Regions from separate parts of the Paenibacillus sp. LT-B23 genome, predicted to be linked through region 2. Evidence: riboswitches for the same ligand, from Rfam matches in the RefSeq annotation. Region 2 holds a riboswitch; the other holds the start of a gene.

Region 1 (7,737 bases), on a different contig from region 2:
AGAGGCCCTACCAACATTGCGGAGCACGGAAACGACTACCAGAAAATGATCGGGTATTATATATTGGGTTTTGTGGCTGTTTTGGGTTTGGCGTTGGTGGATTTTCGTATTTTTATTAAAAAAGCGCTGTATGTATATGGCGGCGGAATATTCCTGTTGGCTCTCGGCTTTTTTGGCGGGACGGTTAATAACTCCCAGGGCTTTTTGAAAATTGGTGGCTTGAACCTTCAGCCTGCTGAGGTATTCAAGCTAGTGCTTATTATTTTTCTGGCGTATATGCTGATAAAGAAGCGCAAGAGCAAGCTTTACTTTATACAGGATGTACTTCCAGTTGCTTTAGTGAGCTTTGTCCCGTTCGCTATGGTAATGGCGCAAAATGACTTGGGTAATGCGCTCGGGTACATTGTCATCGTTCTCGGGATGCTGTGGATCGGTAATGTGAAGGCCTCCCATGCATTGATCGGATTTACGATTTTTGTAGTCGCCGCAGGCGGCGGGATCAAAGCGTATATTTCCTTCCACGATCAGATTGATACCTTTATGAAGGGCATTGGCCGTAGTCACTGGGTAGAGCGTCTGGACCCTTGGCTGGTACCGGAAGAAGCGACAGCGAAGGCATCTTATCATACGAAAAACGCCAAGCTGGCCATTGCCTCTGGTGGAATGATGGGCAAAGGCTTTTTGCAGGGGACTTCGGTGCAATCTGGTCGTGTGCCTTACACCTATGCGGATTCTATTTTTGTGGTCGTAGCGGAGGAATTTGGCTTTGTCGGCTCATCGGTGCTGCTGCTGCTATATTTTATTTTGATACACCGTATGATCCTGATCTCGCTGGAATGCCGTGATCGGGCTGGACCCTATCTTATTGTCGGCATTGTGTCCATGCTGCTGTATCAGATTTTTGAGAATATCGGCGCGTTTTTGGGCATCATGCCACTGACGGGGATTACGCTCCCTTTTATAAGCTATGGGGGTACGTCGTTGCTCATTAATATGGCTAGTATTGGCTTGGTTATGAGCATTAAGGTACACGGTCAGGAGCTGGAGGACGATCTGCCACAGCCTTCCAGAGTGAACTTGACGAAGGCGAAAAAAGCTTAGTGTGTACAGATTGTGGATAGATACAGCTTCGTGTTTTATGGTGAGAAAAATAGTGAGATGCAAAAGGGTCCAGATTGTGAAATCTGGGCTTTTTTGTATACGCGGGTTACTCCCAAGCTTTGGTACGCAGATCCATGTTGCTCGATGTAGGGCTATGGATGTTTTTTTAAATCTTCTTGAACATTTCACGAGATTGATAGGTTTAGCCTCTCCCAAACCGGACAGACTGATAGACATGATAGAGTTTGGGGGGATTTGGGATGAGAAGCTGGACCAAGCAAGTTGCAATGATACTATTTTGTATTTCAATATTAATGATGTCGTGGGAAGGTCAAAAAACAGATGCCGCCATGACATCAGGGTCAAGAGGGCCTGTAGGGGCAGGGATGGCCACGACAGGAGCGGGCGTTATTCCGCATGATTCCATCCGATTGCGTATTTTGGCCAACTCGGATCGCCCGGAGGATCAGTTGGTAAAACGTGAAATAAGGGATTCCATCGTACAACAGATGGATGCGTGGGTGGGCAAGTTGGAAAACCCGCAAAGTTTGGAGCAAGCCAGAGTGCTGATTGCTGCTCATTTACCCGAAATTGACCGTTTAGTAGGCGCGGAACTGGCTCGACGGGGCATTTCGTACGACCATCAGGTGGAATTGGCAAACGTACCTTTTCCGACCAAGATGTACGGTGGACTTGTTTATCCGGCAGGAGATTATGAAGCGCTTCGGGTTACGCTGGGACAAGGCAAGGGGCAAAATTGGTGGTGTGTGCTGTTTCCTCCCTTGTGCTTTATTGATGCGGGCAGCGGGGAAGCAGCAGCACAAGCGGTCTCGGCAAAAGCGGACCAAGGAGGCGGACGGACGAATGCCGCTGACAAGGAGCCGGAAGTACGGTTTTTTCTATGGGATGCGTTGACGGGGTTGTGGGGATGGGTGAGTGGTCTTTTTGCCTAATTGTCGTGAACTGTAGAAAAGAGAACAACGGGTGGATGATTCCGGTATGTTATAATGAAATATAGGCTTTACAGCTATGAGACATGGACTGATTCGGTTCAGGTAAGCCGCCAAGGCAAGTTCTTTGACGATAGAGCAAACTGAACAGGACTGTATGACAATAACGTATGGGATGATCTGATATGAGCGATAAATCGAATCAAATACAAGGTTTGTGCGGAGAGTCTGTGCAAAAGGAAAAATGTGAATCGGTACTGGATAAACAGGGGCTTTATGAGCTAAAGCCGCCGTTGGCGGCTTCCCATACGAATTGGTGGGACGTCAGAGGCTTAGTGGTTGAAGGGGATTTCTCTGGTGAAATGTTATCCGGACAAGCCCTTGTCGCGGCGGAAAAAGGCATTCGTGAGGCTGCTGTGCTGCTGCAAGCAGGAGAGACGGTAGCGTTCCCTACTGAGACGGTGTACGGCTTGGGCGCGGATGCGCGTAGCACGGAAGCGGTAGAATCGGTATTCGCCGCCAAAGGGCGTCCTTCCGATAATCCGCTGATCGTGCATATTTCCGACCCTGCCCAGTTGGATGGCATGGTAACGGAAGTAAATGATACGGCGCGGGCGCTGATGGATGCGTTCTGGCCGGGACCGCTAACGCTGGTGCTGCCCGTAATTCCGCAAGCACTGTCGCCCCGTGTGACGGCGGGGCTGGACACGGTCGGCGTGCGCATGCCAGATCATCCGGTAGCGCTGCGCCTGATTGCGGAAGCAGGCTGTCCGCTGGCTGCGCCAAGCGCCAACCGCTCGGGCAGGCCCAGTCCGACCCTTGCACAGCATGTGCGGGAGGACCTGGAGGGCCGCATCGGCGGCATTTTGGACGGTGGCCCCACGGGTGTAGGGCTGGAGTCTACGGTGGTGCAGGCCAGTGACGACGGAACCGTCACCATCCTGCGCCCCGGTGGCGTGACGGCCGAGCAGCTCGCTGCGGTCGCTCGCGCCGTCGAGCTGGACCCGGCGCTCGCCGTCGCTTCGCCCGGCGAGGACGCCGATAGCCCGGCACCGCGTTCGCCGGGCATGAAGTACACGCACTACGCGCCGCGAGGCCGTTTGAGCGTAGTGCAAGGCCCGTCATCCGCGAAGGTGACGAGCTGGATTTGCGCTGCGCTGGCGGAGGCGTCCGCGCGTGGAGAGCGCACGGCGGTGCTCGCGTTCGACGAGCATGCCGCCGGCTATGCCGGAGAGCGCGTTTACACGCTGGGCAAGCTGGACGAGCTCCATGAGGCGGCGCAGCGCTTGTACGGCGTGCTGCGCCGCTGCGACGAGGAAGGCGTCACCTACATCTTGGCGGAAGCTTGTCCGCCAAAAGGGCTGGGAGACGCCGTCATGAACCGCCTGCTCAAAGCAGCAGGCCATCGGGTCGTCCGTCTCTAGGACGACGCGGACACTATCCAAACATTTCCCAAACATTTCCTATATATGCAGTCCCCGCGTTTGCATGGATTGACCTTTTCAGCATAGTTGGCCCCTCTCCTTCCCGGTACAAGCACGGTAAACCGTATGCTTGTACTGTTTTGCCTCTTGTCCGCATAACGTGTACAAGAGCGGACGGATATTGGGGGGATGGAGTATGCTGGCAGCCTCTGCCCATGCCGGGCAGATTGTAACGATTCTGGTCATGGCAGTAGCGCTGGGGATGGATGCGTTATCGTTGGGCGTAGGGATCGGCATGAAGGGGATACGCCTGCGGGACGTGCTGCGGATCAGCACGGTCATTGGCTTTTTTCACATACTGATGCCATTGCTGGGTATGTTCACAGGCCATTATATGAGTTCTTTATTGGGTCATGTGACGACCTATTTTGCAGGGGGATTGCTTATCCTTTTGGGCGGGCATATGGTGTATAATTCCTTCAAAGGTGACGGGGTACAGGTGCTGGACCATCGTTCGCCCCTGGGCCTTTTACTATTTTCGCTTGGGGTGAGCGTCGACTCCTTTTCTGTCGGGGTATCACTGGGCATGTTCCAGAGTGATTTGGTGCTGACCGTTCTGACGTTTGGCTTTTGCGGGGGAGCGATGGCGATGCTGGGACTGCTGTTAGGCCGCAAGGTCAGCCGCAATCTGGGAGACTATGGAGAAGCGGTGGGCGGTGCTATTTTACTGGCATTTGGCATTATGTTTATGTTTTGATTTTGGGGCGGACAGTGTAAAATAAATACAGGATTTTAGTAATCCTCTGTTTATATATTTTTTAACTTACGGGGGGTGAAGACGTTGAAACATATCTTATTCGTTTGCACAGGGAACACCTGTCGCAGTCCAATGGCTGAAGGGATGCTGCGCAAGCTGTCTGCTGAGCACGGGCTAGGGTTGGAAGTGCGCTCGGCGGGAGTAGCCGCGATGGAAGGTACGCCCATTTCCCGACATGCAGAGGCAGTGCTACGTGACCACAATATCTCGGATCAAATCACCTCAACTTCTTTGAACGGTGGGCTTGCCGAGTGGGCACATCTGATTTTAACCTTGACCCAAGGGCATAAGCAGCACGTCATTCAGCGCTTTCCCCAAACGGTGGGCAAGGTGTTTACGCTCAAGGAATATGTGGAGGACCGGGATTCAGTGCTGAATGATGTACAGGAGCTGGATGGTCTGTACGCTTCGCAACAACTGATGGGATCATTAGGTCAGGAGCTTTCGGCACGGGAGCGTGAGCGGATGATTGAACTGCGTCAACGTATTCCGGGCTTTGATATTTCCGATCCGTTCGGCGGGTCGCGTGAAGATTACGATGTCACGGCTGCAGAAATCCGAACAGCGCTGCACAAGCTGGTGGACAAGCTACAGTCCTTGTCCGAATAAAGTTTGGATTACCTATCTATTTTGTACGGGATCTGTTGATTTTCGGCGGTTAATCCGTTAAGATAAGGTGGAAAAACAAGAATCCGGTGTAACTGGCGACAAAAGTGGGGTTAACCACGATGGAGCACCGGATATACGGCCGGTCGCCTGGGCAAAAGAGCAAATCCACATAGGCTGTGGACTGCTCTTTTTTCGTATATGAACTAGGTCCGGCCTCCAGTGTCCTTCCGTCCAGACAAATGGCTATTATTCTTCCGCATGCTGTTACTTCGAGTATCCAAACCGAGAGAGGGTCCTTTAAGCAGTTTTTCCATTTTTCCTGCTCGAAATCCGATTCATCGGCTATAATATAGTCAGATTGTGATATCAGGAGAGAGTGTGTTGAACATGGGGCATAAGCCCGTGCCCAGTCTCTGTGGGGCCGTTCAACCAAAGGAGGTTCCAATGGTAGGACAATTGGATCATGAGGTTGCGCTTAAAGCACAGACCGCTTCTGTCGTGAAGGAAATCGCAGAAGCAGCCAGTCTCAAAGCTGGTCGCCTGTTGGTTATCGGCGTAAGCACCAGTGAGGTGGCGGGAAGCCGGATTGGCACGGCGGGAGCGCTCGATGTAGCGCAGCAATTGCTGGCTGGAGTGGAATCCGTTCGCAGGGCGTATGGTTTTGACGTGGCATTTCAATGCTGCGAGCATTTGAACCGTGCGCTAGTCGTTGAGCGAGCCGTGCTGGAGCGGCTGGGACTGACGGAGGTCGCCGCCGTTCCCGTTCGTACGGCAGGCGGATCTATGGCTACCGCCGCCTATCGTGCGCTGGAAGATGCGTGTCTGGCAGCGAATGTACAGGCGCATGCGGGGGTAGACATTGGTGAGACGCTGATCGGTATGCATTTGCGACCGATTGCCGTTCCGTTTCGTCCAGGCCTTCGCTGGATTGGCGAAGCGCGTGTGACGGCGGCATTCACTCGTCCTCCGCTCATTGGCGGACAACGAGCAGTGTATAGTCTGGAGCAAGAAGGCGGCGGAAGCTGCGACTAGCATTTGTATTTTGGCTTGGACTGCATGTTTGTATTGATCTTTTTTGCATTGATGATGAGGTACCCAACAGAGGAGCAGGCGCTTGCCTGTATACCTGACAATTGACCATGGAGAGGGAGTAATCAATCATGATGGAACATCTGCGTAAAAGTGACCCGGCAGTGCTGGAAGCAATGGGACTTGAACTGAAACGACAACGCCACAATATCGAGCTGATCGCATCCGAAAATATCGTCAGCGAAGCAGTAATGGAAGCAATGGGCTCCGTACTGACGAATAAATATGCTGAAGGTTATCCAAACAAACGCTACTACGGTGGCTGTGAGCATGTGGATATCGTCGAGGACATTGCACGCGACCGTGCCAAAGAACTGTTCGGTGCAGAGCATGCTAACGTACAGGCTCACTCGGGAGCGCAAGCGAACATGGCAGTATATCTGGCAGCTCTTAAACCTGGAGATACCGTACTGGGTATGAACCTGGCGCACGGTGGCCATCTGACACACGGAAGTCCGGTTAACGCCTCCGGCTTGCTGTATAACTTTGCCGCTTACGGCGTACGTGAAGACAACTTCCGCATCGACTATGATGAAGTGCGCAAGGCAGCCTTCAAGCATCGCCCTCGTCTGATTGTAGCCGGAGCGAGCGCGTATCCGCGTACCATCGATTTTGAAGCCTTTGCTTCCATTGCCAACGATGTGGGCGCTCTGTTCATGGTCGATATGGCACATATCGCGGGTCTTGTGGCAGCAGGTATTCACCCAAGCCCGGTTCCGCATGCTCAATTTGTTACAACAACGACACACAAAACGCTGCGTGGTCCGCGTGGCGGTCTGATTCTGACTCGCAAAGCGTGGGCGCAAGCGATTGATAAAGCGATTTTCCCAGGCACTCAAGGGGGGCCTTTGATGCATGTGATCGCATCTAAAGCCGTTGCCTTGGGTGAAGCGCTCCAGCCTTCCTTCAAAACCTATGCGCAAAACGTAGTTCGCAACGCCCAGGTGCTGGCTGAGACATTGCTGGCTGAAGGCATTAACATTGTATCCGGCGGTACGGATAATCACTTGATGCTGCTGGACACGCGTAACTTGAACATCACTGGAAAAGAAGCGGAGCATGTACTGGATTCCGTGGGCATCACGGTCAACAAAAACGCGATTCCTTTCGACCCGACCAGTCCATTCGTTACCAGCGGAATCCGCATTGGTACACCTGCTGCAACATCCCGTGGTATGGATGAAGAGGCTATGGTCAAAATCGGTAAAATCATTGCTGAAACTCTCAAAAATCCGAAGGATGATACGGTATTGTTTAAAGCCAGCCAAGCTGTTGGCGAACTGACAGACAAATTCCCGATCTACCCAGGTACTCAATACTAATCAATCGGCTTGTTCATGCTCCCCCTTAGCCTCAGGTTGTCAGCCTTGGCATCTGGGGGATGACCATGACTACACATATGATGAGACTGATAAGGCTGTTTTTCTTCCGTAAATCGGAGTGGGAACAGTCTTTTTTTGATTTCTAGCAATTTTGCCTGTTTCTGGTGATATCCTGGTCCTTTAAAGTAATTGAGTTGAATTTGGCGCTGACAAAGGGTGGACCTTTCAAGTCGACGGAGTCCGTTGCGTTCGGAGGACATATATAATGAAGCGTTTACAAATAGTCGTCTTGGATTGGGTACTGCCAAAGTCATTATTTTCTTTGTTATCGTTGCAATCATTACGAGCATCCAGGTGCGTCTGACGAAGAAAAAGGAGGTCGAAATGTAATGGGAAAAACAAGCGACATTTTGGCTCATTCCGCT
Region 2 (7,737 bases):
GTTTCGGACAAAATCCGGAGCTTGCGCGCACATTTTTTATTGCTCAATCGTTAGGTGGACAGGTGGTTAAGAACGGCAGAGCCAACTTCACTACTCCGGAAGTGCTAAATGCTCTTCAGCCTTATGTGGATCAGCATCTGATCGACAAGACGGCAGCGCAGCCCAGTGATGTGGGAGCCGGGTGGACCGGCGAGATGCTCGGTCAAGGGAAAGCGGCTATGGTGCTGGAAGGGAACTGGGCGATCCCATTCTTGAAAAGCACCTTCCCGAACATTGACTTCGGGACAGCGGAAGTGCCGACGATTCATGGTAAAAAAGGGACGATGGCCTTTACGGTTGGATATGTGATGAATGCGGCTTCCACCAAAAAGCAGGCTTCCTGGGAGCTGATCTCCTATTTGACCGGCAAACAGGGGATGAAAACCTGGACGAGCAAAAGATTTGAGCTTCCGACCCGCAAATCAGTCGCCAAGGAGCTGGGATATGATAAAGACCCGATACTCGGACCGCTTGTTGCAGGTGCCCCTTATGCGACTGTCTGGTCAGAAGGATCTACGCTTCCAACCATATTTAATAACTTCAACAACCAATTTGTAAGCGCTTATATCGGCGAGAGACCGTTGAAGGAGGCGCTCCAGGAGGCACAGGATCAAGCCAATGGGGAAATTGAATTCCAGCTCTATGACTAAAACAGGAACGGAGGGTGCTCATCATGAAGCGGAGTGTTTCCAAAAGGGCTTTTAAAGAGGCCGCTCAAGGGTATTTGTTTCTACTGCCGACCTTGTTCGTGCTGCTCTTTTTCATTATTGGACCGATTTTTTATGCCATTTATCTTGCATTTCATAAAGTGCAACTACTTGGCGTTTCCAGCTCGGAATTTACGGGTCTGCGAAATTTCGCCCGTATCATGGTGGATAACCGGGCTCATATAGCCATCTGGAACACACTAAAATATGTCATTATCGTCGTTCCGATTCAGACCGTTCTAGCGATGGTCATGGCCGCCGTTTTGAATGCGGGCCTGAAAGGACAGAAGATATTTCGGGTCATTTATTTCCTTCCCACATTAACATCATCCGCTGTGCTGACGCTCATCTTTATGTGGATGTTCAACCAGAGTGGTCTCATTAATGAGCTATTGAGTGTGGTGGGATTGCCGACATATAACTGGCTGGGTGATCCGAGGGTGGCGCTTAATGCCATTATGGGGATGAATATTTGGTCGACGGCTCCCTTTTTTATGGTTATTTACTTGGCCGCGCTGCAGGATATTCCGGACTCTTTATACGAGGCTGCCGAATTGGATGGGGCGAACGCTTTCCAAAAATTTTGGAACATTACGATGCCCAGTTTGAGACCTGTGACCTCTTTTGTCGTCATTATGGGATTGATTGGGACGTTTCAATTGTTCGACCAGTCCTATATTTTTTCGGCGGGATCAGGCGGTCCGAACAATTCGACGCTTACCGTCGTCTTGCTGATCTATCAATATGCCTTTAAAAACCTGGGTACGATGGGGTACGCTGCTGCGTTAGCCATGACTTTGGCCGTGATCATTTTGATCGCAACGCTCATCCAGCGCAAATTTTCCAAGGAAGAATCTTTGAACTAGGGAGGGAGCATCATGAACCGTCGAATAGGCATCGGGAAAATCATATTGTATTTGATTCTCATCGGTTACGCGGCCGTTACGCTTGTCCCGTTTTTTTGGGCGCTGTCGTCGTCATTCAAACCGTTGGAAGAAATAGTGAGTGGAAAAATCAGTTTTATTCCCAAAGTTTTTACCTCGGATAATTATAAAATGATATTTATTCAGCAGCCCTTATTCGGTCGCTGGCTGTTGAACAGCCTGGTGATCGGTGTAGCGATTACTGCGCTGAACCTGCTGTTTAATTCTATGGCTGGCTATGCGCTTGCCCGCTTGAATTTTCCGGGAAAAAATCTGTTGTTCATCATCATCCTGGGTGTACTGATGATTCCGGCTCAGGTTACGATGATACCGAATTTCTTGATTCTGAAAGGCTTTGGTTGGCTGGATACGTATCAAGGAATGATCATTCCCTCCATGATCAGCGCAACGTATATTTTTATGATGCGCCAGTTTTTTGTCAGCTTTCCGAAAGAACTGGAAGAGGCCGCCGAGATTGATGGTTTAGGGAGGTTTGGCGCTTTTTTTCGCATCGTTCTTCCGTTGGCTCGTCCAGCATTGGCTGCGCAGATCATCTTTGTGTTCATGGGGTCGTGGAATGACTTTATGAAGCCGCTGATTGTGATGTCCAGCCCGGAAATGTTTACCTTGCCACTTGGGCTGAATACGTTCAAAGGTCAATATATCAGCTATTGGAATTACATTATGGCGGCTTCCATGATATCTACGCTACCGATCCTTGTTATTTATGCATTCTTTAATCGTTACTTTATTAAGGGAATCACTTTTACGGGCGGCAAATAACGAAGGTAAGGGATATCGAACCCGAACAGGGCAGATATCCCTTTTTTGATAATCCAAGAGGTTATCCAAATCTGTATGAAGAATGGTGATAAGTTAAGTGCAATCCTGGATTTTGACTGATCAGGTTATGACTATTCACAGTTGGACGTTTGGCTTTTTATTTACGATTTCGTCGTAATTACGATAGTATCTTCTTTTTGAATCCAATCTACTTTGGCCCCTAGCGTCTCGCTGATCAGCCGGAGCGGAAGATAGCCAATGCCGTTTACAGTGAAGGGAGGATTTGTGAGTTTCACAACTTCACCGTTCATCGTTGTCTGCCCGTTTTTAAGATTAATTTGCAGAGAGACGGGATTGGCTCCTGTTTTAGACTGATTAATTTCCGCTATTTTGCTGTTAAAATCATAAGTGACCTCGGCCCCCAGCTTGTCAAAAACAGAACGAAGGGGAATAAACGCCTGCCCGTTGCGGGTAATGACACCGTTACTTAGGGGGACCGGTGTATCATTGAGAAGGACGAGAATCGGCTTTTGTACAGGAACCGGCGTACTGTAGAGAAATTCATAATCCCCTATGCCAAGCTGCGCATGTTTGTTGACCCCCCAGCCCCATAGGGTGCCGTCTGTTTTTTGCATGATCACATGCCGTAATCCAGCCTGGATGCTTTGAATATTTTTGGCGAGTAATTTAAAAGGGACAGTGGACGATAATTTCTCACCTTCCAAGGACGCTTCATATACATTCCCGCCTGTCGTCAGTGCAAGGATAGAGCGTTCAACGATAAAGACGTCTTTGACATCCTTTATACCTGTTAACAATACAGGGTAATTTTCGTTGTGATAGGTTGTACTATCCGAGTAACCTGTGACCGTTTCACCCCAGAACCATAACCGTCCTTGTCGATCAATCGCGAGATTGGAACTCCCATTGGTCTTAATTATTTTGATGTCCGATAAGGCTTGAATCTGCGATGCAGATAAAGCTTCGGAGGGGGTAGCATTTTTTTCAAATACCTTGGGCCATGTCCATACAGTACCGTCTTTCTTTAAGGCTATGTTTTTGGAGATAGCAGTAATATCCTTTAATGATGGAACAGGCTCGAAGCCCTGCAAGGACCTTGTATTTTTCCATACACTTCCGTCCTTCTTCAAGAAGAGCCAGCGTTCCTCATATTGCGGTCTTTCTTCATAGTAACTATCCAACTCTGTAATCTTGTCGATGCCGGAAAGAGTTTGAAATGGGCCAAAGTTGCCACCATTTTCGATTCGATCAGCGGATAATACGGTTCCTTCGGCATTTAGGGCGAGCACATGATCATTCATAATACGCACGTCTATGATGTTTTGTAGTCCTTCCAGAGGAATGAATTTCACGGATTCAGAAATGTTGTTTCTTGGCACATACCAGGCGGAATGATCTTGTAAGGTAAATATCAGATCGCCTTCCTGGATTATATTCGAAAATGTTCTTACAACGTTGGGCTTATCTTCTACACGAGTCGGTACGGATTGATTATAGCCCCATAACCACAAGCTCCCATCGGATTGAATCAGACTCCCGGAATCATAAGAGCGAATACGGGACGTCGATTCATCTTCGGCCGCCCATGCACTGGAACTGAACAATAACAACGCGATCATACTGATTAACAGAGTACGTCTTTTCATGCGTTTTTCCTCATTTCTTCATCAATGTATATAAGGAGAATATCTACTTATCAATAGACGAAGAATTTATAGAAAAGTTTTCCAGAACAAATCAATTCCAAAAAAATAACCTCCAGAAACCCATGCTTAGACATGGATTTGGAGGTTATTTCTTAGCTCGTTATTCGGCCACGCACGATCAATAAGGTTTGCGCTTTGATTTGTCCAATTTCACTAATGAGCGCAGCCGTTTTCGCTTCATAGGCGTGTTTGACATCCAAATCTTTCAGGGAAGCAAGGTTAATTTCAACGGTGAGCAGGGCGGATTGGGCGGCAGCCTCGAACAGAATCGCGCCTATGCCGAGATCAGAAATGACATTTTTGTTGGACAGTTCCACAATACTGTAGGCACGCTGCATTCCGTCCCGGCACACTTCCAGCAAACGCATCGGCACCTCAATGGCGGCGATCACCACGGTCTGTAGGGAATGGGTTCGATAGCGTTTTTCTTCGTCTGTTTCTTTGGGCAAGCGCAATGCGGTCATGTATTGTTCAAAGGATTGAATGTCTGCGGTCATCAGTTCCTCACAGCGCGCAGACAGATTTTCCATGCTATGAATCACTTCAGTGATTTGACCATGAACATGCGCGTATTTTTCTCCTTGGGTAAGGCTGGCGGTCATGGAGGTCATAGCCGCGCCCAGTGCCGCTGCCAGTGCGGATACACTTCCTCCGCCGGGGGTAGGCGCTGCACTTCCAGCCTCTCTTAGAAAATGTCCGATGGAATCACTCCACGACAGTTCACTCATGAATAGGCCACCTCTCTGGAGTATTGTTGCAGATCTATTGCTTTGAGCAGATTCTTGTACAAAATCGCAGTTGTTAATGTGCCGACACCGCCGGGAACCGGAGAAATGGCATGTACCTTTTCCCCAACGTCTAAAGCAGCATCCCCCACTATTTTTCCCTCCAGCGTCTCGTTAATTCCCGCATCTACCAAAATCAAACCGGGATGAACCATATCCTGTGTAATCACATCAGGGCAACCGACTGCAACGAAGGCAATGTCTGCATGGCTCAAATGCTCCGCAATATCACGTGTGCCTGCATGACAGGCGGTAACGGTGGCATTTTCTCTTTGCAGCATGTGAAAAAGGGGAAGTCCCACCGTCTGTCCTATGCCGACAAGGGTGACATTTTTGCCTGCCAATGTGTGACCGTAATGTTTGAGTAGCTCAATACAGGCTTGAGGCGTAGCGGGATACAATCCGCTTTCACCTGTAACGGTAGCCAGCTTGTTGCCTGGGGTAATTCCATCAATATCCTTGTACGGGGCGATGGATTGTTTAATCGCTGAAGCGGATAGATGCTGGGGAAGAGGCAATTCCAGCATAATACCATGTACATGAGAGGCTTCGTTCAGGCTGCCGATCAGGTGAAGGAGTTCAGCTTCGCTTACATGGCGGTCAAAGGTATGAAGATGAAAGGAGATGCCCAGCTTCTCCGCTATTTTTTGCTTGGTCCGGGCGTAGTAGGCAGAGGCCGGATCGCCTTCTACCAACAGTGTTGCCAAATGAGGGCGATGCCCTTGCTGTTTCATTTGTTCTACTTTGTTACGGATCGTTGCATACACTTGCTCAGCTGCTTCTTTGGATTTCATAATGATAGCCATAGTCTGAACCTCCTCTGAATTTATCGCATGATGGAATCAACAGGGTGTCATGGTCTTGTAAAACGAAAAAAAGTATTTGCACAAGGTCGTCACGACAGACGAATCCTCTGCAAATACTTCTCCCAGGCGAACGGCACGCTTTCATTGTATGCTCCCTCGTGGTTGATTCCACTGACTTCGCCAGTCACATACAGCGTTATTTATCTTATATTTTAACAAATAATCTTCCGAAAAGAAACCCGTGAACATTTGGCAAAGAGGTCATGTTATTTGCCCATATGACAAATGTCATATTCCTGAACTGACGTTTATGACTACTTCGAACACAGGTATCCCCTTATACTGAGGTTAGATCAACATGTACGCCTGACGAGATCAAGGTACGGGCGTCATTTTAAAGGAGGATCAACATTAAGTATGACACAACTCCCATTAGCCCAATTGAAAAAAAATATGGCTCCCTATGAGAAAATAAACACGAAATCCAGCGTTCTGCAACTCATTAATACCCTGGGTCCACTGATTCTGCTATGGTATGCCGCTTATCTTAGTCTGTCGGTATCGTATTGGCTGACCCTTCCCATTACTATTATTGCTTCAGGGTTTGTTATACGAACGTTTATCATTTTTCATGATTGCGGTCATCAATCGTTCTTCAAAAGCCGCAGGCTGAATGACATTGTGGGCACGATTACAGGTATTATTACACTTTGCCCGTATGACCAATGGAAAAATAGCCACGCGATCCACCATGCAACCAGCAGTAATCTGGACAAACGGGGCACAGGTGATATGTGGGTGCTTACGGTGGAAGAGTATATAGAAGCTTCTGCATGGACACGACTGGCTTATCGTGTATACCGGAGTCCATGGGGGATGTTCGGACTCGGTCCGATCTACACTTTTTTGATTTCCTATCGCTTTAACACAAAGAAGGCAAAACGTAAGGAAAGAATAAATACGCATGTAACGAATATATCTCTAGTTGTCTTGTACGCTCTGTTGTGCTGGGCCATCGGATGGCAGAATTTTGTTTTGATACAGGCACCTATTTTTTTTGTATCAGGTGTGCTGGGAATCTGGTTGTTCTATGTACAGCATCAGTTTGAGGATTCGTATTTTGAGCATGATGAAGAGTGGAGCTATATTAATGCAGCCGTAGAAGGCAGCTCTTACTATAAGCTTCCCAAGGTGTTGCAATGGATTACGGGCAATATCGGCTTCCATCACGTTCATCATTTGAGTCCGAAAGTACCGAATTACAATTTGGAGAAGGCGCATGATGCCACCCCACAGCTTCAAAAAGCGACGACTATCACAGTGAGCACAAGTCTGCAATCTCTGAAGTTCCGGCTTTGGGATGAAAGCACGAAAACCTTTTTGACCTTTAAACAAGTGAAGCCGTTGCTCAGCAAACGTGCTGCCGTTACGAAACCCGTCCCCACACCTATTGTGAGTACGGAAAGAAAATAACTTTGTACGAAACACGGTATGATAAGATAAGGGATATAAGCTGAATTAGTGAAATGATAAAGGGTGGGCAGGATGCAAAAATGGTATCAGATTTTTCAAAGAAATACGGGACTTAACCCTTATGTATGGGTTGTCTTTTATATCCTGCCCTTCTATTATTTTAGCTCCTCATCTACAAGCCATATTGTGCTGGGTACCATCATTATTTTAGTGTTTTTTGCTTGTTATGTACTGGCTTTTGTCTCTCGGGGGTGGCTGATCTACTTCTGGACGAGTGTACAAATTGCGATATCCATTACCATGACGTTGCTATTCAGCTATATGTATTTCTCGATATTTATCGCTTTTCTGATTGGTAATATCAAAAGCAAGGCCGCATTCACTACACTGTATATTGTTCTGATGGTCTGTACCATTGGATTGATCAATTACGGCTTCGTAGCTCAAGATCCTGTTTTTATTAAGCAGCTTCCTTTTATTCTGCTGAATCTGCT

The links. Region 2 has a riboswitch for ZMP and ZTP ahead of ACWXW9_RS20840 (bifunctional 5,10-methylenetetrahydrofolate dehydrogenase/5,10-methenyltetrahydrofolate cyclohydrolase). Riboswitches for the same ligand answer to the same signal wherever they lie in the genome.
Region 1: another riboswitch for ZMP and ZTP. It lies ahead of ACWXW9_RS15005 (TIGR01440 family protein); the one in region 2 lies ahead of ACWXW9_RS20840 (bifunctional 5,10-methylenetetrahydrofolate dehydrogenase/5,10-methenyltetrahydrofolate cyclohydrolase).

Annotation. Positions count from the first base shown of each region.
Region 1 is NZ_JBSQBM010000011.1:20,132-27,868, forward strand. It holds gene ACWXW9_RS14980 (FtsW/RodA/SpoVE family cell cycle protein) at 1-1,101, shown strand, start outside; gene spoIIR (stage II sporulation protein R) at 1,362-2,054, shown strand; gene ACWXW9_RS14990 (L-threonylcarbamoyladenylate synthase) at 2,237-3,475, shown strand; gene ACWXW9_RS14995 (manganese efflux pump MntP) at 3,672-4,232, shown strand; gene ACWXW9_RS15000 (low molecular weight protein arginine phosphatase) at 4,317-4,901, shown strand; ZMP/ZTP riboswitch at 4,980-5,061, shown strand; gene ACWXW9_RS15005 (TIGR01440 family protein) at 5,346-5,933, shown strand; gene glyA (serine hydroxymethyltransferase) at 6,062-7,312, shown strand; partial or broken gene ACWXW9_RS15015 (sugar ABC transporter permease) at 7,465-7,702, shown strand; gene ACWXW9_RS15020 (hypothetical protein) at 7,702-7,737, shown strand, end outside.
Region 2 is NZ_JBSQBM010000018.1:47,569-55,305, forward strand. It holds gene ACWXW9_RS20815 (ABC transporter substrate-binding protein) at 1-689, shown strand, start outside; gene ACWXW9_RS20820 (carbohydrate ABC transporter permease) at 713-1,612, shown strand; gene ACWXW9_RS20825 (carbohydrate ABC transporter permease) at 1,625-2,452, shown strand; gene ACWXW9_RS20830 (stalk domain-containing protein) at 2,614-4,119, opposite strand; gene ACWXW9_RS20835 (cyclodeaminase/cyclohydrolase family protein) at 4,272-4,907, opposite strand; gene ACWXW9_RS20840 (bifunctional 5,10-methylenetetrahydrofolate dehydrogenase/5,10-methenyltetrahydrofolate cyclohydrolase) at 4,904-5,770, opposite strand; ZMP/ZTP riboswitch at 5,884-5,968, opposite strand; gene desA (Delta(5) desaturase DesA) at 6,188-7,243, shown strand; gene ACWXW9_RS20850 (sensor histidine kinase) at 7,316-7,737, shown strand, end outside.